3 regions of the Sphingomonas sp. PEI4 genome follow, and region 3 is predicted to be linked to each of the others. Evidence: riboswitches for the same ligand, from Rfam matches in the RefSeq annotation. Region 3 holds a riboswitch; each other region holds the start of a gene.
What was found. Region 3 has a riboswitch for cobalamin ahead of AC1MLZ_RS01990 (HoxN/HupN/NixA family nickel/cobalt transporter). Riboswitches for the same ligand answer to the same signal wherever they lie in the genome.
Positions count from the first base shown of each region.

Region 1: another riboswitch for cobalamin. It lies ahead of AC1MLZ_RS01245 (DUF1636 domain-containing protein); the one in region 3 lies ahead of AC1MLZ_RS01990 (HoxN/HupN/NixA family nickel/cobalt transporter).
Region 2: another riboswitch for cobalamin. It lies ahead of AC1MLZ_RS08255 (TonB-dependent receptor plug domain-containing protein); the one in region 3 lies ahead of AC1MLZ_RS01990 (HoxN/HupN/NixA family nickel/cobalt transporter).

Region 1 covers NZ_CM155258.1:280,089-286,827, reverse strand. Annotated here, with positions in the region: gene cbiB (adenosylcobinamide-phosphate synthase CbiB) at 1-769, shown strand, start outside; gene AC1MLZ_RS01265 (cobyric acid synthase) at 757-2,229, shown strand; gene cobS (adenosylcobinamide-GDP ribazoletransferase) at 2,191-2,913, opposite strand; gene AC1MLZ_RS01255 (histidine phosphatase family protein) at 2,919-3,476, opposite strand; gene cobT (nicotinate-nucleotide--dimethylbenzimidazole phosphoribosyltransferase) at 3,488-4,501, opposite strand; gene AC1MLZ_RS01245 (DUF1636 domain-containing protein) at 4,498-4,905, opposite strand; cobalamin riboswitch at 5,078-5,273, opposite strand; gene cobO (cob(I)yrinic acid a,c-diamide adenosyltransferase) at 5,467-6,072, opposite strand; gene AC1MLZ_RS01235 (NAD(P)/FAD-dependent oxidoreductase) at 6,127-6,739, shown strand, end outside.
Region 2 covers NZ_CM155258.1:1,802,960-1,809,698, reverse strand. Annotated here, with positions in the region: gene AC1MLZ_RS08265 (DUF4126 domain-containing protein) at 1-122, shown strand, start outside; gene AC1MLZ_RS08260 (TonB-dependent receptor) at 171-2,234, shown strand; cobalamin riboswitch at 2,561-2,775, shown strand; gene AC1MLZ_RS08255 (TonB-dependent receptor plug domain-containing protein) at 2,891-4,789, shown strand; gene AC1MLZ_RS08250 (ABC transporter substrate-binding protein) at 4,786-5,592, shown strand; gene AC1MLZ_RS08245 (FecCD family ABC transporter permease) at 5,744-6,712, shown strand; gene AC1MLZ_RS08240 (ABC transporter ATP-binding protein) at 6,703-6,739, shown strand, end outside.
Region 3 covers NZ_CM155258.1:457,997-464,735, forward strand. Annotated here, with positions in the region: gene AC1MLZ_RS01980 (glycosyl hydrolase 2 galactose-binding domain-containing protein) at 1-1,353, opposite strand, end outside; gene AC1MLZ_RS01985 (hypothetical protein) at 1,426-1,617, shown strand; cobalamin riboswitch at 1,583-1,801, shown strand; gene AC1MLZ_RS01990 (HoxN/HupN/NixA family nickel/cobalt transporter) at 2,065-3,054, shown strand; cobalamin riboswitch at 3,110-3,323, shown strand; gene cobW (cobalamin biosynthesis protein CobW) at 3,432-4,469, shown strand; gene cobN (cobaltochelatase subunit CobN) at 4,476-6,739, shown strand, end outside.

The DNA.
Region 1 (6,739 bases), 180 kb from region 3:
CGGCGTCCTGACGATTGCGCTGGTCATCGCAGCAGGGGCGGGCGGCGCATGGCTGGTCGCCGAGCTTGCCCGGTTCACATTTGGCCACGCTGCGTGGATCGCAATAGGCCTGATGGCGGCACCCGGCCTCGCGATCCGCAGCCTCCACGATCACGTCGTACCGATCGCCCGCGCATTGCAGGAAGCCGATCTCGAAACCGCGCGCGCACGCGTCGCGATGATCGTGGGCCGGGACGTCGCGATGCTCGACGAAGCCGGTGTCGCTCGTGCCGCGATCGAGAGTCTTGCGGAAAGCGTCTGCGATGGCGTGGTCGCACCGTTGTTCTGGTTATTGGTGGCAGGGCTGCCCGGCCTGTGGGCGTACAAGGCAATCAACACCGCCGACAGCCTGATCGGGCACCGCGAGGACCGCTGGCGCGCATTCGGCTGGGCCGCGGCGCGCACGGACGACATCGCCAATTTGATCCCAGCGCGGATCAGCGGCGTACTGCTCTGTATCGCCGGCGGTGGCGGCTGGCGGACGATGCTGCGAGACGCCGGGAAACACGCTTCGCCCAATGCCGGCTGGCCCGAAGCGGCAATGGCCGGCGCGCTCGACCTGCGTCTGGCCGGGCCGATCGCCTATGACGGCCTTGTCACCGACAAGCCCTATATCGGTGTCGGCCGCATCAACGTCACGGTGGTGGACCTTCACGGCGCGCTCGCCATCTATCGCCGAGCCTGCGTCCTACTCCTCCTCATTGCCGGAGCGATCGCATGGCTGCGCTGATGCTGCAGGGAACCGGATCCGACGTCGGCAAGTCGGTGCTGGTCGCCGGACTCTGCCGTGCGTTCGCCAATCGCGGGCTGTCGGTCCGCCCCTTCAAGCCGCAGAACATGTCGAACAACGCGGCGGTCACTGCGGACGGCGGCGAGATCGGTCGCGCGCAGGCGACGCAGGCGATCGCCTGCCGCGTCGCGCCGAGCGTCGACATGAACCCGGTGCTGCTGAAGCCGCAGGGCGATCGCACCTCGCAACTGATCGTCCGCGGGCAGGTCCGCGGTACGCTCGCCGCCGCGCGCTGGCGCGAGGGACGGGCCGGATTGCTGGTCGACGTCCTCGACAGTTTCGAGCGCCTGTCCGCGAACTGCGATCTGGTCATCGTCGAGGGAGCAGGCAGCCCCGCCGAGATCAATCTGCGCGATGGCGATATCGCCAATATGGGCTTTGCGCGTGCCGCCGACGTACCCGTCGTCCTGGTCGGCGACATCGACCGCGGCGGCGTCATCGCGTCGCTGGTCGGCACGCGCGCCGTGATCGATCCAGCGGACGCAGCGATGATCCACGGCTTTCTCATCAACAAATTCCGTGGCGATGCAGCGCTGTTCGACGACGGCTATCGCGCGATCGAGGCGCGCAGCGGATGGCGGGGCTACGGTGTAGTACCTTGGCTCGCCGACGCCGTGCGGCTACCGAGCGAGGACGCGGTGATCCTCGAACGGCCTGCCGCGTCGACCTCCCGAAGCGTTACGATCGCCTGCCCCATCACGCCGCGGATCGCCAATTTCGACGACCTCGATCCGCTCCGGCTCGAACCCGGCGTCTCGCTGCTGATGATCCCGCCCGGCACGGCGATCCCCGATGTCGACATGATCGTCCTTGCCGGATCGAAGGCGACGATCCCCGATCTCGCGTTCCTCCGTGCGCAAGGCTGGGACATTGACATCCGCGCCCATCATCGGCGCGGCAAGCCGGTTCTGGGGCTCTGTGGCGGCTACCAGATGCTCGGACGCAGCATCGCCGATCCGCACGGGATCGAGGGCCCGACGGGCACCGTCGAAGGGCTCGGGTTGCTCGACATCGATACCGTCCTCACCGCGACCAAGACGCTCGAACGGGTCGAAGGCAGCGCGGGCGGCGCACGGTTCGAGGGCTATGAGATGCACATGGGCGAGACTGTGGGCGCTGGTCTGGATCGTCCCGTCGGTCATCGCGCCGACGGCAGCCCCGAAGGCGCGAGAAGTGCGGACGGGCTCGTCGCAGGCAGCTATGTCCACGGCTTGCTGGCTCTCGCCGAACAGCGCTCGGTCTGGCTTGCGCGGATCGGTGTCGATGCGGTCGGGCCCGATCACGCAGCCTCGATCGACGCGGCGCTCGACGCGATCGCGGCCACGCTCGAGCGTCACCTCGATCTCGACGCGATGCTGGCGTTAGCGCAGCGTGCCGGCCATCACGCCACCAACGGCTAGCACGAGCAACACCCCGGTCTCGACGATCTCGATCCCGGCACCGTGGGCATCGCCAGTTACGCCACCCAACGTCCGCCGCAACCAGGCGGCGACGCCGAGCACGAGAAACGGAACGATCACCAGCGCCGGGGCGACGACCGCCGCCAGCGCGAGAACCAGTCCCCAGCCAGTCAGGTCCTGTCGCCGCACCGCACCCGCGACCGCCGCTCCCAAGCCGCCGGTTCGGATTGGTGGCAACAGCCTGGCCCAGGCGAGCGGCCCCATCCGTGCAGCGAACGGCACCAGGATGACGACCCACCAGCTTGCCATCCCAACCGCATGAAGCAGCACCAGCTTGGCGATCATCTGGCTGACGATCGCGACGACGCCGAAGCTGCCGATATGCGGGTCCGCCATCACCGCCAGCAGCCGCGACTGGTCACCGTGCGCCGCACCCAAACCATCGGCAAGATCGGCCAATCCGTCGAGATGCAACGCGCCGGTGACTGCGACCCACGTCAGCAGCGCGGCACAGGCGCCTGCCCACGGGTCGATCAGCGCACCGAGCCATCCAGCCGCCGCAACCAGAACGCCGACCGCCAGTCCGACGATCGGGTAGAAGCGTATCGCCTCGGCAAAACCGCTTGGCCCGACGGTCACGCACGGCATCGGCAAGCGCGTCAGGAAGCCGAAAGCGACAACCATCCGCCTCACGTCGCGAGCCCGACGATCTGGACGGTCCGCTCTTCTCCGGGCCAGATTCGCAGCGACACGAGCGCTGCATAGGGCAGGTTGAACGCCCAGATCTGTCGCCGCTCGAACCCGCAAAGATTCGCGAGCGCGGCCCTAATTGCGCCGCCATGCGTAACGACCAGCGTCGCGACCGGCGGCAAATCGGCAAGCGCGTCGTGCACGCGGCCTTGGAGTGCGGACCAGCGCTCCCCGCCCGGTGGAGGGGCCGCGTCCGGATCGTCATAAAATTGCGCCAACGCCGCCGGATCGACATCTGCCGGTGACAGCCCGTCCCAAGCCCCGAAGTCGAGTTCGCGCCACCGCGGGTCCACATCGAACTCGATCGCCCGAGAGGCCGCGATCGCCGACGCACAGTCGCGCGTCCGTGCAAAGTCCGACGTCACGATCCGTAGAACGTCCAGCGTAGCCGTCCGTGCCAGACAGGCGGCAATGCCCTTATCCGTTACCGGCTCGTCGGTTCGGCCCAGCAGGAGCCCTTCGCGCGTCGGTGCGCCATGCCGTATCAGGTACAGCATGTGCGAGCCGGTCACGCGACCGAGACCCCCGCCTCGGCAAAGGTCGCCATCTCGTCATGTGCCGCCAGCGCCGCGCGAACGAGCAGCGTCGCGGTCGCCGCACCGCTTCCCTCGCCGAGCCGCATGCCCAGCGACAACAGGGGATCGAGCCGCAATGCCTGCAACAGACGCGCATGACCCGGCTCGGCAGATACGTGGCCGGCAAGACAATGCGCGAGGATGTCCGGGCATGCCGCCGCGATCGGCGCGACCGCGGCGCAACATATGAAGCCATCGAGCATGACGGGAACGCCCGCGATCCGGGCCGCGAGGACCGCTCCTGCGATCGCGGCAATCTCTCGACCACCAAGCCTGCGCAGCGTCTCAAACGGCGTGGTCAGCGCGTCCCGGTGTAGCGCCAGCCCGGCCTCCACCGTCGCGATCTTGCGCGCCATGCCGTCGTCGTCAACGCCGGTACCGGGCCCGACCCAGTCGCGTGCCGATCCATCGAAGCTTGCAAGGCACAGCGCCGCGGCCGAGGTCGAGTTGCCGATCCCCATTTCGCCGAGGACGATCAGATCCGGCGCGTCCGCAACGGCTGCCGCGCCCGCGTTGATCGCGGCGAGGCAGTCGCCCTCCGACATCGCAGCGGCCATCGCAAAATCGGCGGTCGGCCGATCGAGATCGAGCGAAACGACTTTGAGATCGAGCCCCGCCGCGCGCGACAGAGCATTGATTGCCGCGCCGCCATGCTCGAAATTTGCCACCATCTGCGCAGTGACCGAAGCTGGAAATGCGCTGACGCCGCGATCGACGACGCCGTGATTACCGGCAAAGACCACCACCCTGCCGCGATCGAGGCGCGGGCGTTCATGGCCCTGCCAGCCGGCCATGAAGACCGCGATCTCCTCCAACCGCCCGAGCGAGCCCGGCGGCTTGGTCAGTTGCCCCTGACGCGCCACCGCCGCGGATCGAGCCGTTTCATCCGGTTGAGGCAGGGCACGCAAGGACGCCAGGAATGCCCCGGAGGTTGGGAAACAGGTCATTCGACGACGAACCCGGCGGGCGGCGTGCGGGTGATGAAATGCCCTTTCACTCCCTGCGGCCATTGCTTGAACGGCACCTGCCCGAACGCGCTTTCGCCGTACAGCCGTGCGTAATCGAGGATTGCACGCGCGGCGTCCTCGGTCGGCTCGAACCTCCCGAGAACGTAGCCGACCTTTGCGGGTGCGCGCAGGTGGATCGTGCAGAAATCCTGGCATGCGAACAGGCACGGCATCTCCTGCACCGCAACGTCGGCATAGGCCGGATCGCTCGCTTGCACCGCCTTCAATGCGCTGACGAGCCGCGCGCCGCCGCGCACGCCTTCACCGTCGTCGCGCGCATCGGTGGAATGGCGGCACGTATTGCACGCGACCACCGCAACGCCGTCTTCGACTGGCTTCAGCATGTCCGTTCCCGGACGATAGCAACATGACGTGAACTTGGCATCGGAACCCCTTCGGACAGTCGGACCCGCACCGCGCGGCAGGCTGAAGGCACATGCCCCCTGCCTCCGCGTGACGCGAAGCGATGTCGTCGCTCGGGGTATTACCCGTCCGTTCGGCGCACCCTGGCCGGACGAAAGACGACCGCGACGGGCAGGTCTCCTGGCTCGCGGGTCAACGCCGTCCGCGCAGCCTTCTCGGGAGTATCCCAATGGCATGAGGCACGATGGCTCGCCGCGTACAGTTGCAGGGGCAGCCGGGTGTTTCCCGTTCCCATTTTCATTTCCCTAAGCGTTGCCGCCTTGGGAAAACCTGTCGCACGTAGAGCGATACGCGGGGGGAGAAGGTCATGCAAGGCGCCGCTATGGGAGTCAGAACCCCGCGAGCGGTCTTCGCACCCGCCCGTCATCCTAACGAAAGTCGGGACCCAGAGCCACGAAAGTCGCCATCCGTTACCCTGGGTCCTGACTTTCGTCAGGATGACGGACATTGATTGTAGCGTTCCGTTAAGTTGCTGAGTTACGTCAGAACTCGACCCCAGCCTGCGCCTTTACCCCCGACCGGAACGGATGCTTCACCTGCGTCATCTCGGTCACCAGATCCGCCACCTCGATCAGCGCATCCGGCGCATTCCGCCCGGTCGCCACGACGTGCGTCATCTCAGGCTTCCCCGCCAACACCGCCAGCACCTCGTCCACCGGTAGATACTCATACCGCAACACGATGTTCAGTTCGTCCGCCACAACCATCGCATAGGACGGATCGGCAATCATCCGCTTCACCTCGTCCCATGCCTCACGCGCCACCGCGATGTCGCGCGCGCGATCCTGCGTGTCCCAGGTAAACCCCTCGCCCATCGGCTTGAACTCGCACAGGTCTGGGAACGCGTCGAATACCGCCTTCTCGCCGGTCGCCATCGCGCCCTTCACGAACTGCACAACGCCGACCTTGCGCCCATGCCCGATCATCCGCACCGCCATGCCGAACGCGGCGGTCGACTTGCCCTTGCCCTTGCCGGTGTGGACGATGATCAGGCCCTTCTCGATCGTCTTGCTCGCGACGATCCGGTCCTGAACCTCTTTGCGCTTGGCGCTCTTGGCATTCTGCTCGTCGTCGGTCCGCATGATCATGTCCTCTCGTCCTCCCGATGGCGGATTGCGACGTGTGGCGCTAGAGCGTCCACCATGCTCCGCATCACCGACCTCAAGCTGCCGCTCAACCACGCCGACGAAGCGCTCCCCGCCGCGATCCGCGATCGCCTGCGCGTCACCCCGCGCGACCTGATCCGCTACACCATCGCCAGGCGGGCGCACGATGCGCGTGACAAGATGGACATCCAGCTCGTCTACTCGGTCGACGTCACGCTGAAGAACGAGGACACCGTCCTCACGCGCTTCCGCAAGGATCGCCACGTCCAGCGCACGCCTGACACGGGGTATCGTTTCGTCACCAAGGGCGGCGCGAGCTATACCGGCCCCCGCCCGGTCGTCGTCGGCGCGGGCCCGTGCGGGTTGTTCGCGGGCCTGATCCTAGCGCAGATGGGGTTCCGCCCGATCATCCTAGACCGCGGCAAAGTCGTCCGCGAACGCACCAAGGACACCTGGGGGCTCTGGCGCAAAAGCGTCCTCAACCCCGAATCCAACGTCCAGTTCGGCGAGGGCGGCGCCGGCACCTTCTCCGACGGCAAGCTCTGGAGCCAGATCAAGGACCCGCGCCACCTCGGCCGCAAGGTCCTGACCGAGTTCGTGAAGGCCGGCGCGCCGCCCGAAATCCTGACCGAAGCGCACCCGCATATCG
Region 2 (6,739 bases), 1.3 Mb from region 3:
GTGCGCGGATGGCGGCGATGTCGAAATACGGCCAGACGCCGACGGGGTTCGTCGAGGATGCGGCCGTTCTGGCGGGTGCGGCGGCGATTACGCGCAACGCCGCGAAGCTTGGCGCGGCCTGACGTCGGAGGCGTATTCCGGGCGAGCGAAAAAGCTGCCATGCGGCGGCAATGATCCGTATCTCGCTCTCTACGCTCGTCTTCGTGTTGCTTTCGTCCGGCAGCGCGGTCGCACAAACGACCGTCGCGCCGGCCGGCCAACCGGCCGAAATCGTCGTCACCGGGCGCGGGCTTGCCGATGCGCCCGGCGATCGTGCGTACGACATCGTCACGATCGATCGCGCCCGGATCCAGGCTAATGCGAGCAATCGGCTGGAGAGCGTGCTGGCGGACGTCGCGGGGCTCCAGCAGTTTCGTCGATCGGACTCGCGCAGTGCCAACCCGACCAGCCAGGGCATTTCACTGCGCGGGATCGGTGGCAACGCGTCGAGCCGCGCGCTGCTGATCTTCGATGGCGTGCCGCAGGCGGATCCGTTCGGCGGGTGGGTCGCGTTTCCGGCCTATGCGACGGGGCGGCTCGGGCGCATCCGCGTGACGCGCGGTGGCGGCAGCGGGTATCAGGGGCCGGGTGCGCTGGCCGGGACGGTCGAGCTGGAGAGTGCGACGCCGGATCGGGCGGCGCCGTTCCAGGGCAGCGTTGCGTATGGCAGCCGGGATTCGGTCGATGCGCAGGGGTCAGCGGCGCTGGTACGCGGATCGGGGTTTGCAACTGTGTCCGGAGCTTACGCGCGGGGCGATGGCTTTACGCCGACGGTCGAGGAGAGCCGCGGGATCGTCGATCGCCCTGCACCGTACGAGCAGGCATCGGGCGCGCTGCGGACGGTGGTCGGCATCGACGCGAAGACCGAATTGCAGATGAATGCCAGTGCGTTCACCGATCGGCGCGACCGGGGCAGCGACTTTACCGACAACAAGAGCGAGGGGGCGGATGCAAGCGTCCGGTTGATCGGGCGCGGGCGCTGGGGGTATTCGGCGCTGGCGTATCTGCAGACGCGGGCGTTCGCGAGCAGCTTCAGCAGCATCAACGCCGCGCGGACGACGGCGATCCAGTCGCTGAACCAGTATAATACGCCAGCGACCGGGCTAGGCGGGCGGATCGAGATCCTGCCGCCGCTGGGGGAGAGCATCACGCTGAGACTGGGGGCGGATGTTCGCGATGTGAGCGGGAAGACGCAGGAGCTTTATACGTTCGTGTCTGCGGTGCCAACGCGGCGGCGCGAGGCTGGGGGGAGCACGACGACGACTGGTGTGTTCGCCGATGGGAGCGTGGTCGCGGGGGACTTTACGTTCAGTCTCGGGGGACGGGTGGACTGGTGGTCGATCGATGGCGGCTATCTGTCGGAGCGGCCGCTGGCGGGTGGCGCGGCGTTGACCAATCTTCGGTACGCGGATCGCGACGGCAGCGAGGCGACCGGGCGCGCGGGCGTGGCGTATCAGCCGGTCGAGGCGATCACGCTGCGGGCGGCCGGGTATCGCGGGTGGCGGTTGCCGACGCTCAACGAACTGTACCGGCCGTTCCGTGTCGGCAACGACGCGACCGCGGCGAACGCGCTCCTATCGCCGGAGCGGCTGACCGGGGTCGAGGGCGGGGTGACGCTGACGCCGGCGCCGGGGGTGAGTATCGCTGCGACGTATTTTTATAACCGGCTGAAAGACGCGATCGCCAACGTAACGACGACCAACCCGCCGCAGATGTTGCCGGGTGTCGCAACCTACCGCGTCCGCCAGAACCTCGACGCGATCCGCGCGCATGGGTTCGAGCTGGATGCATCGTACCGACCGGGACCGTTCGGCGTGCAGGCGTCGTGGTCGCACACCAATTCGAAGGTCGAGGGATCGGGGATCACGGCCGCGCTCGATGGCTTGCGGCCGGCGCAGACGCCGCGCGATCAGGTGTCGGGGACGGTCGACTGGCGGCGCGATGCGGCGGCGGTGTCGCTGACGGTGCGGCATATCGGGCGGCAGTATGACGACGACCAGAACACGCGTGTGCTTGGGGCCGCAACGACGCTGGATGCGTATGCGGCGTTGCCGATCATGCGCTCGCTGGTCGCTGAAGTGCGCGGGGAGAACCTGTTCGACGAGCGGGTCGAGGCTGGAATCAGCGGGGCGAACATCGTCGAGCGCGCTACGCCGCGGACGATCTGGGTGGGGCTGCGCTACGGGGGGCGCTGATATTCAATCCGCTGCCCCGCCTGGGAAACGAAGACAGCGTGTTTCCCCGCGAAGGCGGGGACCCAGTCTGGGCTCCCGCCTTCGCGGGAGAACAATCTGGGCGGGCGCTGCCGTTCCGTGAGAACCACCACCCCGGCGAATGCCGGGGCCCAATTGGAAAGGTGGAGATAACGAGGCACCGCGCTCCGTTATTGCCGTTCCCCACTTGAGCCCCGGCCTCCGCCGGGGTGGCACGATGGCTAGTCAGCCGGCCTACCCCAGCGGCGCGACCTCCCTCTTGCGGGGGAGGATAAGTCCCCACGTTGACCCGTGCAGGACACGCGACTAGTGGCACGCTCGTGAAGGGTTCCCGGCGACGGGATCAAAAAGGGAAGTCGGTGCGCGGGCCGGTCGTCATGACCCCATCCGCAAAGCCGGCGCTGTACCCGCAACTGTGACCGGATAGCGGCCACCCCGATATGCCACTGGGTTTTGACCTGGGAAGGCGGGGTGGGCGCGGCGACCCGGAAGCCAGGAGACCTGCCTCTCACGGTCGATCCACTGCGCGGGCGGGTGTCCGGCGCGGACGAGTGCTCCGGTCCAGCCGGGTTTCCTCGAGCGAGAGACGTCTGCCGTTCCCGCGAATGGTCGCGGGCGGTTCTGCCAGGACGTGCCCCATGACGAAATTCTTCTTCCTCCTGAGCGCCGCAACGATCGCGTTGCCGGCCTATGCGCAGGACATTCCCGACTCCGACGCCCCCGAAGTCGTCGTCACCGCGACTCGCGCCGCGCAACCGCTGAGCGAGATCGGGCAAGCGGTGACCGTGATCGACCGCGCCGAGATCGAGCGTCGGCAGACCACCGTCGTATCCGACCTGCTCGCGACCACGCCCGGCGTGACGGTGACGCGCAACGGCACGGTCGGCGCGCTGACCAGCGTCCGCATCCGCGGCGCCGAGGCGGACCAGACGCTGGTGGTGATCGACGGCGTGCGCGTCAACGATCCCTCGTCGACCGGCGGCGGCTTCAACTTCGGAAACCTCCTGTCGAGCTCGGTCGAGCGGATCGAGATTCTGCGCGGGCCGAACTCGGTGCCCTGGGGCAGCCAGGCGATCGGCGGGGTCGTCAATATCATCACCGCCGCGCCGGCCGAAGGCGTGCAAGCCCGCGCCAACGCCGAATATGGCTATGCCGACAGCGTGTTCGCGAGCGCGGGCGTCTCGGGCAAATCGGGTCCGGTGTCGGGATCGCTGACCGGCGGATATTTGCGCACCGACGGTATCTCGTCGGCGGCCAGCGGCACCGAGCGCGACGGCTATCGCCAATATGGTGCGACCGGGCGAGTGGGGGTCGAGTTCGCGCCGGGGATCGGCCTCGACCTGCGCGGCTATTTCGCGGACAGCAAGGTCGAGATCGACGGCTTCCCGGCACCGGATTACGTGTTCGCCGACACCCCCGAATATTCGAAGACGCGCGAGGCATACGGTTATGCCGGCTTGCATGCGAACTTTGCCGATGGTCGGTTCAACAATCGCGTGGCGTTCACGATCGCCGACATCAACCGCGACAACTATGATCCGAGCTTCGGCAATGATCCGTCATTCATCGGTCGCGGCCGCAGCGAACGCTATGAATACCAAGGCGACTTCCGCCCGCTCGACCAGGTCCGCGTCGTCGCGGGCGTCGAGCGCGAAAACAGCCGCTTCAACGACGGCTTCACCTTCGCCGATACCGGCATCACCAGCGTATACGGCCAGTTGATCGTCAAGCCGCTCGACATCCTCACGATCACCGGCGGCATCCGCAACGACGATCACGACGATTTCGGCAGCCACACGACATTCGGTGCGAACGCTGCGCTGGCGTTGCGGACCGGCACGACGATCCGCGCGAGCTACGGCGAGGGCTTCAAGGCGCCGACCTTGTACCAGCTCTTCTCGGACTACGGGAACCGCGACCTCGATCCGGAAACCGCGCGCAACTTCGACGTCGGTGTCGAGCAGGCGTTCCTCGGCAATCGTGGCCGCGTTGGCGTGACCTATTTCAATCGCCGCACGCGCAACCAGATCGACTTCCGCGATTGCAGCCCGGCCGAGCTGACGACACCGGGTTCGATCTGCGCCAACCGCCCGTTCGGCGTCTACGACAACGTCGCACGTGCCGAAGTGGACGGCGTCGAATTCACGCTCGCGCTGCGCCCGGTCGACGCGCTGACGCTGACCGCCAACTACAGCTATATCGATACCGAGAATCGCTCGGTCGGGGACAATTTCGGCAATGCTCTTGCACGGCGTCCCAAGCAGACCGCGAGCGTCGACGCCGATTACCGGTTCGCGTTCGGCCTGTCGGTCGGCGGCACCGTGACGATGGTTGGCGACAGCTTCGACGACGTCGGCAACACCACGCGTCTCGACGGCTATGCGCTGGCTGGCGTGCGTGCGGAACTGCCGATCGGCGAGCGGTTCGTGGTTTATGGGCGGGTCGATAACCTGACCGACGCACGGTACGAGACGATCGCGGGCTACGGCAATTACGGCCGTGCGGCCTATGGCGGCGTGCGGTTGCGCCTGAAGTGAAGCGCGCGGCGATCCTTATCGCGCTCCTGCTCGGGGGCTGCGCCAAGCCCCCGGGTGTGGTTGCGAGTGGCGGCGGGGGGATCGTCTCGACCAACCCGTGTGCGGATTCGGTGCTGGTTCGCATCCTGCCGCCCGCACGGATCGCCGCGATCAGCCATTATTCGCAAGATCCCTCCGCGACCTCGATCCCGATCGCCGTCGCGCGCCGGTTTCGCGGGATCGCGGGGACTGCGGAGGAGGTGATCGCGCTGCACCCCGATCTGGTCATCGCCAGCACCTATACGCCGCCCGCGACGCAGGCGGCCTATGCGCGGGCCGGACTGAAAACGCTGCTGGTCGGCATCCCCGATTCGATCGCCGAGAGCCAGGCGCAGGTCACGCAGATCGCCGGCGCCGCCGGAGCACCGATGGGCGGCGCGCGGATCAATGCCGAGATCGACCGGGCGGTGGCGCGCTGGAGCCGCAAGGACGGCGCTTCCCCTGGCGCTTTGCTCTATATCAGCGGCGATCTCGCGACCGGGGGGAGCACGTTGCTGAACGACATGATGACGCGCGTCGGCTTCCGCAACGCTGCCGCGACCTACGGCCTGACGCATACCGGCACGCTGTCCGCGGAGACGATCGTGACGCAGCCGCCCGCCGTCGTGATCGCCTCCGAGCGAGGAAGCCGTGGGACAGCGCTGCGCCACCGCCTGTTGCCGCATACGCCCCAAGCCCTCTTCCCGCGCGTCCTGATCAATTGCGGCGGGCCTACGATCCCACCGGTGCTGGAACGGCTCGCCGCGATAAGGGCGGGGCTGTGATGCGGCACCTACACCACCCCGGCGGAGGCCGGGGCCCAATTGGAATGGCCGAAGTAACTGAGGGCCGTGCGCCGTCGAGATCGTCCCCCAATTGGGCCCCGGCCTTCGCCGGGGTGGCGGCGGTGGTCGGTATACTTGCGGTGGACCTGTGATGACCCGGACGCTCAAACTCATCGTCCTCGGCCTACTCGTGATCCTCCTGTTCGGCCTGTCGCTCGGCTGCGGGAAAGTCTGGGTACCGCTCGACGCCTGGTTCTCGACCGACCCGCGCTGGTGGATCATCCTCGAACTGCGCCTACCGCGTGCGGTGCTCGGCCTCGCGCTCGGCGCCACGCTCGGGCTGTCGGGTGCGGTGTTGCAGGGCTATCTCCGCAACCCGCTCGCCGACCCTGCGGTGGTGGGCGTGTCGTCGGTCGCAGCACTCGCTGCGGTCGCGGCGATCGTGTTCGGGCTCGGCTCCGGACCCGCGATCTTCGCCGCCGCGATGCTGGGTGCAGGCGGCGCCGTCGCGTTGCTCGCCGCGCTGACATGGCGGTCGCCGAGCGCGATCAGCTTCATCCTTGCGGGCACGGTGCTGTCGAGCCTCGCGGGCGCATTGACCGCATTCCTGATCTCGATCGCACCGAATCCCTATGCGGTCGCCGAGGTGATCGACTGGATCATGGGCGCGCTGACCGATCGCGGCTGGGACGACGTGACGCTCGCGCTGCCGCCGATGGTGGTGGGCGGCGTGTTGCTGTTGCTCACTGGCCGCTCGCTCGACGCGCTGTCGCTGGGCGAGGTCGCGGCGCGGTCGCTCGGGACGCGGATGGGCCGCGTCCGGTTGCTGGTGGTGGTCGGCACGGGGCTCGTGGTCGGCGCAGGTGTCGCGGTGACCGGCGTGATCGGCTTCGTCGGCCTCGTCGTACCGCATCTCCTCCGACCGATCTTCGGCCACCGCCCGAGCGCCTTGTTGCTCCCTTCGGCGCTCGGAGGAGCCGCGCTCGTACTCGCCGCCGACAGCCTCGTCCGCCTCGCACCCGGCGCAGGCGAAGTCCGGCTCGGCGTCGCGATGGCGATGATCGGCGCGCCGTTCTTCCTGGGATTGCTGGTCAGGGAACGAGGTCGCGCATGGATCTGATTATCGACGCGTTGAGCGTGAAGCTCG
Region 3 (6,739 bases):
CGCGACGCTGTTGTCCGCCTTGGGCAACGTCGTGACGACCTGCGCATCGCCTAGCGTCGCGATACCGGTCGCGGTCAGCGTCACGCCGCGCCACATGCCGATATTGCGGTCGCGGATGCTCGGAATCCAGTCCCACCCCTCGGTCGCGACGAAGGTCGGGCCGTCCAGCATCATCATGCCGCCATTCTCGCCGACGCCCGTGGTCAGCGACTCCTCGTGCGCGATGCCCGGATGCGGCGGCGGCGACACCTTCACCGCGACCGCGTTGCGCCCTGGCAGCAGCTTGCCGGTCACGTCGAACTGGCCGCGCACGAACGCGCCCTTCATGGTCCCGATCGGTGCGCCGTTCAGCCACACCTCGGCGCTGTAGTTGACGCCGTCAAAATTGAGCATCTGTCGCTTGCCCGCGGTCGCGGCTGGCGCGTCGAACTCGGTGCGATACCAGTAATCCTGTCGCGCCAGGCTTTCCGGGATCGTCATGTTGTTCAGCCCGAACGCAGGGTCGGCATAAACACCGCGATCGACCAGCGTCGTCAGGACCGTGCCCGGCACCGTCGCGACGTACCAGCTCGACGCATCGAACCCTGCACGGCTGAGCGTCGCGCCGGGTGCGGTCACCTTCGGCGCCTCGGCCAACCGCCAGCCCGCGACCTTCCAGGCGCCGTCACGCAGCGGCGCGATCGCGGGTCCGGTCGGCAGCGGCTTGGCAACGGGGGCGGGGAAGGGCGCCTTCGACACCGGCCGGGTCCAGGCATCCTGGGGCGTGGTCTGACCGGACATCTGGCGCACCTGTACCGGCCACGCCGGGCTGCCGTTCTGGTAGACGATCGACGCACTCGGCTTGGTCGTCGATCGGGCCTTCACCGCGTTCGCATCGAGCGCACCCGCCTGCATCGCGAAGCCCGACACGCGACCACCGAACGGCGCGATCGTCGCGACCGACGGTACGGGCGCGGCGGTCATCCGGCGTTGCGCGACCGGTCGGCCGTCGACGTACAGCCGTGCCAAACCATCCTCGACGGTCGCCGCGACGTGATGCCAAACCCCGGCCGCGATCCGCGACGGCGCGATCAGCGTACCGGTTTCGGTGACGAGGCTCGGGCGCCCCTTGTCGAGCGCAAGATAGCGGCGCGGTCCGTTCGCGATGTCGCCGAACCCCGCAACGGGCACGATGCCGTCGCGGATCGTCCCGGGTTCGATCCACCCCGACAGCGTCCAGCTTGGTGCGTCGATCGGCTTGGCAGTGTCGCCACCGATGATTGTCTTGAGGGGCGCGCCGCCAGCAGGCGCCGCCACGTTGAACGGCCCATAGGTCTGGGCCGACGCGGCGGTCGCGCAGCATAGGGCCAACATGGAAATCGTGCCCGCGAACACCCGCTTGCCCATTGATCATCCTCCCGTGCGGAATCTGACGATGCTCCGCGATTGGCGATCAACATGACGCGGCGCCGCGAAAAAGCCAAATTGAATTACGAATTGTTTGCGATCGATAGGGGCGCCGCCGACCATGCTTTGCCGATGCGCGTATTGGCAGCGTTGCGAAAGCAGGATACCCAACCGGGCAGGTGGCGGATCAACGCCGCCTGCATGATCGCGTCGGTGCCCTTCGGGGCTTGATTGGGAATGCGGTGCGGTGGGGTTCGCCCCGCCAATGCCGCGGCTGTCCCTGCAACTGTAAGCGGCGAGCGAAACGCACGGGCCCTTCGACTGGAGGGCAGCCACTGGGCCGTAGAGCCTGGGAAGGCGTGGCGTGGAGCTTTGACCCGTGAGCCAGGAGACCTGCCGGCGTCTGGTCGCTCTTGTCCCGGTCCAGGGGGTGGCCGAGGCACGGTGAACGCCGTCTGAGCGACGACACGCGCGGCAGGGGCCGCACGGCGACGCGCGTCGGCCGCTCGTGGCGTCCGGTCTTCACGTGTCCCGGCCGTTCGCGGCAGGCCCCCGTCCTCGTCGGACGCCGGGGAGTTCTGCATGACGACGTCGACGATCGATAGACGGGCCGACAGACTGGCCGACAGGCAGGCTGGCAGACCGACGCGGACCGCCACCCGCAGGCGGATCGGCTGGATGTTCGCAGGCCTGATCGCCGCCAACATCGCCGCATGGGCCTGGGCCTTCTCGCTGTTCCACGCGCAACCGCTGATGCTGGGCACGGCGCTGCTCGCCTGGGGCCTCGGCCTGCGCCACGCGGTCGATGCGGACCACATCGCCGCGATCGACAATGTCACGCGCAAGCTCATGCAGGACGGCCAGCGCCCGATCGCGGTCGGTTTCTGGTTCGCGATCGGCCATTCGGGCATCGTACTGATCGCGGCCGTCGCGATCGCGCTCACCGCCAGCGCGCTGTCGCAGTTCGAGGCGTTCAAACAGGTCGGCGGCGTGGTCGCCACCGTCATCTCCGCCGTGTTCCTGTTCACGATCGCGGCGATGAACCTCATCATCCTGCGCTCGGTCTGGCGCACCTTCGGCCACGTTCGCGGCGGCGGGACCTATGTCGAGGAGGACCTCGACCTCCTGCTCGGCAACCGGGGACTGCTCGCGCGGCTGTTCCGGCCGATGTTCCGCCTCGTCACGCGAAGCTGGCACATGGCCCCGCTCGGCTTCCTGTTCGGTCTCGGGTTCGACACTGCCACGGAGGTCGCTATCCTCGGTCTTTCCGCAAGCCAGGCCGCCGACGGTCTCTCGATCGGCACGGTGTTGGTGCTCCCGGTTCTGTTCGCGACCGGCATGGCGCTGGTCGACACGGCGGACGGCGTCGTCATGCTCGGCGCGTACGAATGGGCGTTCGTGAAGCCGATCCGCAAACTCTATTACAACATCACCATCACGCTGATCTCCGCCATCGTCGCTATCGCGATCGGCGGGATCGAGACGCTCGCGCTGCTCGGCGCGAAGCTCGGTTTGTCAGGCGGGATCTGGGACGTCGCGACGGCACTCGGCGAGAATTTCAACGGTCTCGGCTTCGCGATCATCGGCCTGTTCGTGCTGTGCTGGGTGCTGAGCTTCGCGATCTACCGCTGGAAACGCTTCGACGAGATCGAGGTCGTGCACGGATAGCTGGCGGCGTAACGCAAAGTCCGTTAGTTCGCGTTCGTGAGGGTTGGTTCGACCGAACCTCGTTGATCGCGCTGGTGCCCTTCGGGGCTTGAATGGGAATGCGGTGCGGAAGGGGTTCGCTCCTCCAATGCCGCGGCTGTCCCTGCAACTGTAAGCGGTGAGCGACACGCACGCGCCCTTCGGGGCAGCCACTGGGCCTTAGGCCTGGGAAGGTGTGCGAGAAGCTTCGACCCGCGAGCCAGGAGACCTGCCAGCGCAACGGTCGCTCTTGCTTTGATCCAGGGGGTGGTCACGGCACGGTACTCCGTTTGAGCGACGAACATGTACGGCTGCAAGGCTGTGCGTGCGTGTGCTTTCAGACGTCGAGGAGTTTCATAATGTCCGATCTTTCAAAGGTCCCCGTCACCATCGTCACCGGCTTCCTTGGTGCCGGCAAGACCACGCTGATCAGCCACCTGATCCGCAACGCGAACGGCCGCCGCCTCGCCGTCGTCGTCAACGAATTCGGCACGCTCGGCATCGACGGCGATATCCTCAAAGGCTGCGCGATCCCCGATTGCCCGGCCGAGAACGTGATCGAACTGGCGAACGGCTGCATCTGCTGCACGGTGGCGGACGACTTCATCCCGACCGTCGAGGCGCTGCTCGCGCTCGACCCGCGGCCGGATCACATCCTGATCGAGACGTCCGGCCTCGCACTGCCAAAACCGCTGCTCAAGGCGTTCGACTGGCCCGCGATCCGATCGCGCGTCACCGTCGACGGCGTCATCGCGCTCGCCGATGCCGAGGCGGTCGCCGCCGGTCGCTTTGCCCCCGATGTGGCCGCGCTCGACGCCCAGCGCGCCGCCGACCCGAGCATCGATCACGAGACGCCGTTGTCGGAGGTGTTCGAGGACCAGCTAGCCTGCGCCGATCTCGTGCTGTTGACCAAGGTAGATCTCGCCGGTCCCGAAGGCGTAGCCAAAGCGCGCGCGGTGATCGCCGCCGAATCCGCCCGCCCGCTCGCCGTGATCGAGCTAACCGATGGCGTGATTGATCCCCGCATAATCCTGGGTCTCAACGCCTCCGCCGAAGACGACATCGCCGCCCGCCCGTCGCACCACGACGGCGAGGACGATCACGAGCATGACGATTTCGACAGCGTCGTCGTCGAACTAGGCGAGATCGCCGACCCCGCCGACCTCACCGCAAAGATCGAAGCACTCGCCCGCAACGCCGACATCCTCCGCGTGAAGGGATACGCCGCGGTCACCGGCAAGCCGATGCGCCTGCTCGTCCAGGCGGTCGGCGCCCGCGTCCGCACGCAATACGACCGTCCGTGGCGCGCAGGCGAACCCCGCCGCACGCAACTCGTGGTCATCGCCGAACACGACCGCATCGACGAGGCCCGCATCAAGGCCGCGCTGGACGCCTGAGCCACGATGCACGTCGTCTTCCGCGAGACCCACGGGCTGGAGGAAAGCGCGGTCCCTCAGGACCTCGCCCAAACCCCCGCGGATCTCGTCGTCCTGTCCTTCTCCGACGGCGACCTCGGCGCATTCGCCGCGGGCTGGAGACGTGCGGACGCCGCCGGAAGCCGTTTGCCCTCGCTACGCCTCGCGAACCTGACCGCGCTCCAGCATCCGCTCTCGGTCGACACCTATGTCGAGCAGACGCTGGCCGGCGCGAAGGGCATCCTGATCCGGCTGATCGGCGGGCGCTCCTATTGGAGCTACGGCCTGCAACAGGTCGAAAACCTCGCGCGGGAGAAAGGCATCGCGCTAGCGGTTCTCGCCGCAGACGGGCGCATCGATACGCGCCTCGACGCCGCATCGACGATCCCGCTCTCGACGCTGCGCCGCCTGGCCCATCTCTGCGACACCGGCGGCGCGGTCGCAGCCCAAGCGGCGCTGGCCCAGTTCGCGCTGGCCGCCGGCTGCTACGCCGGCCCCGTCACCGGCGTCCGCGCGATCGCCGATGTCGGTGGCTGGCAACCGCATGATGGCGTGACCTGCCCGGCGGCGTTCGCGCTCAATGCGAACCGCCCCCGCATCCTGATCGTCTTCTACCGCTCCTACCTGACCGCCGCCGACCTCCACCCGATCGAAGCCCTCCACGCCGAACTGACCGCGCGCGGCTTCGACGTAATCGGCCTGTTCGCCCCCTCGCTTAAAGCGCCCGACGCAGGCGGCTGGCTGAGCCGGTGGGTCGAGGCCCTGAAGCCCGCCGCGATCGTCAACGCCACCGCCTTCTCCGCACGCGGCGCGATCGACACCACCCCGCTCGACGCCGCCAACGTGCCGGTCTTCCAGATCGCGCTGGCCACCTCCGACCGCGCAGCATGGCTCGGCGCAACGCGAGGCCTGTCCCCAGCCGATCTCGCCATGCATGTCGTCCTCCCCGAAGTGGACGGCCGCCTCTTCGCCGGCGTGGCCAGCTTCAAGGAAGCGGCCGCGCGGGACGGCTACCTGGAATACACCCGCCGCGAACACCGCGCCGACTTGGCGCGCATCACGGCCATCGCCGCGCGGATCGAAGCCTGGACGAAACTCGCCAGCAAACCCGTCGCCGACCACCACATCGCGATCGTCCTCTCGACCTACCCCGGCAAGGCGTACCAGATGGCTCACGCCGTCGGCCTCGACGCGCTTGCCTCCACGCAAGCCATCCTCGCCGACCTCACTCAGGCCGGTTACGCAATCGCCCCCGACGCAAGTGACCTCGCCACGTCACGCATTCACTGGCCGCTATCCGAGTATCGCAAGGCACTCGCGAAACTCCCCGAAGCCCTCCGCAAGGACCTCCAGGATACCTGGGGGGCGCCCACCGAAGACTTCACCTTCACAGCGAACGATCAAGGCGGCGCGCTCGTCGCGCTCCAACCCGAACGCGGCCGAACCGAGCAACGTGCGGAAGAGTATCACGACCTCTCCCGCTGCCCCTGTCACGCCTACGTCGCCTTCTACCTCTGGCTCAGCGCCCGCGGCACCGACGCGCTCGTCCATGTCGGCGCGCACGGCACGCTCGAATGGCTCCCCGGCAAGTCGGTCGCGCTGTCCGACGACTGCTGGCCCGAAGCCCTCACCGGCGCCATGCCCGTCATCTACCCGTTCATCGTCAACGACCCCGGTGAAGCGGCCCAAGCCAAACGCCGCATCGGTGCGGTCACGCTCGGCCACGTCCCGCCACCGCTGGAACGCACGCGCACCGGCGCAGGTCTCGGCCGCCTCGAAGCCCTGCTCGACGAATTCTCCAACGCCGATGGCCTCGATCCAGCCCGCCGAGACCGCCTGCAACGCAACATCCGCGACGAAGCCACCGCGACCGGCCTCGCCGCGACACTAGGCCTCGACGACACGCAGTCCCAAGCCGACGCGATCACCCGCATCGACACGTTCGTGTGCGACGTGAAGGAAAGCCAATACGGCGACGGCCTCCACATCTACGGTCGCGGCGAACAAGGCGAAGCCGAACGCGCCGGACTCTTGTCGGCACTCCAAGGCAAACGCGTTGCACCCGGCCCATCAGGCTCCCCCTGGCGAGGCCGCGCCGACGTCCTTCCGACCGGCCGCAACCTCTACACGACGGACCCCCGCGCAGTCCCATCCCGCGCCGCGCATACCCAAGGCATCAAACTCGCCGACGAGTTAGTCCGCCGTCACCTACAGGACCACGGCGACTACCCCCGCAATCTCGTCGTCGATCT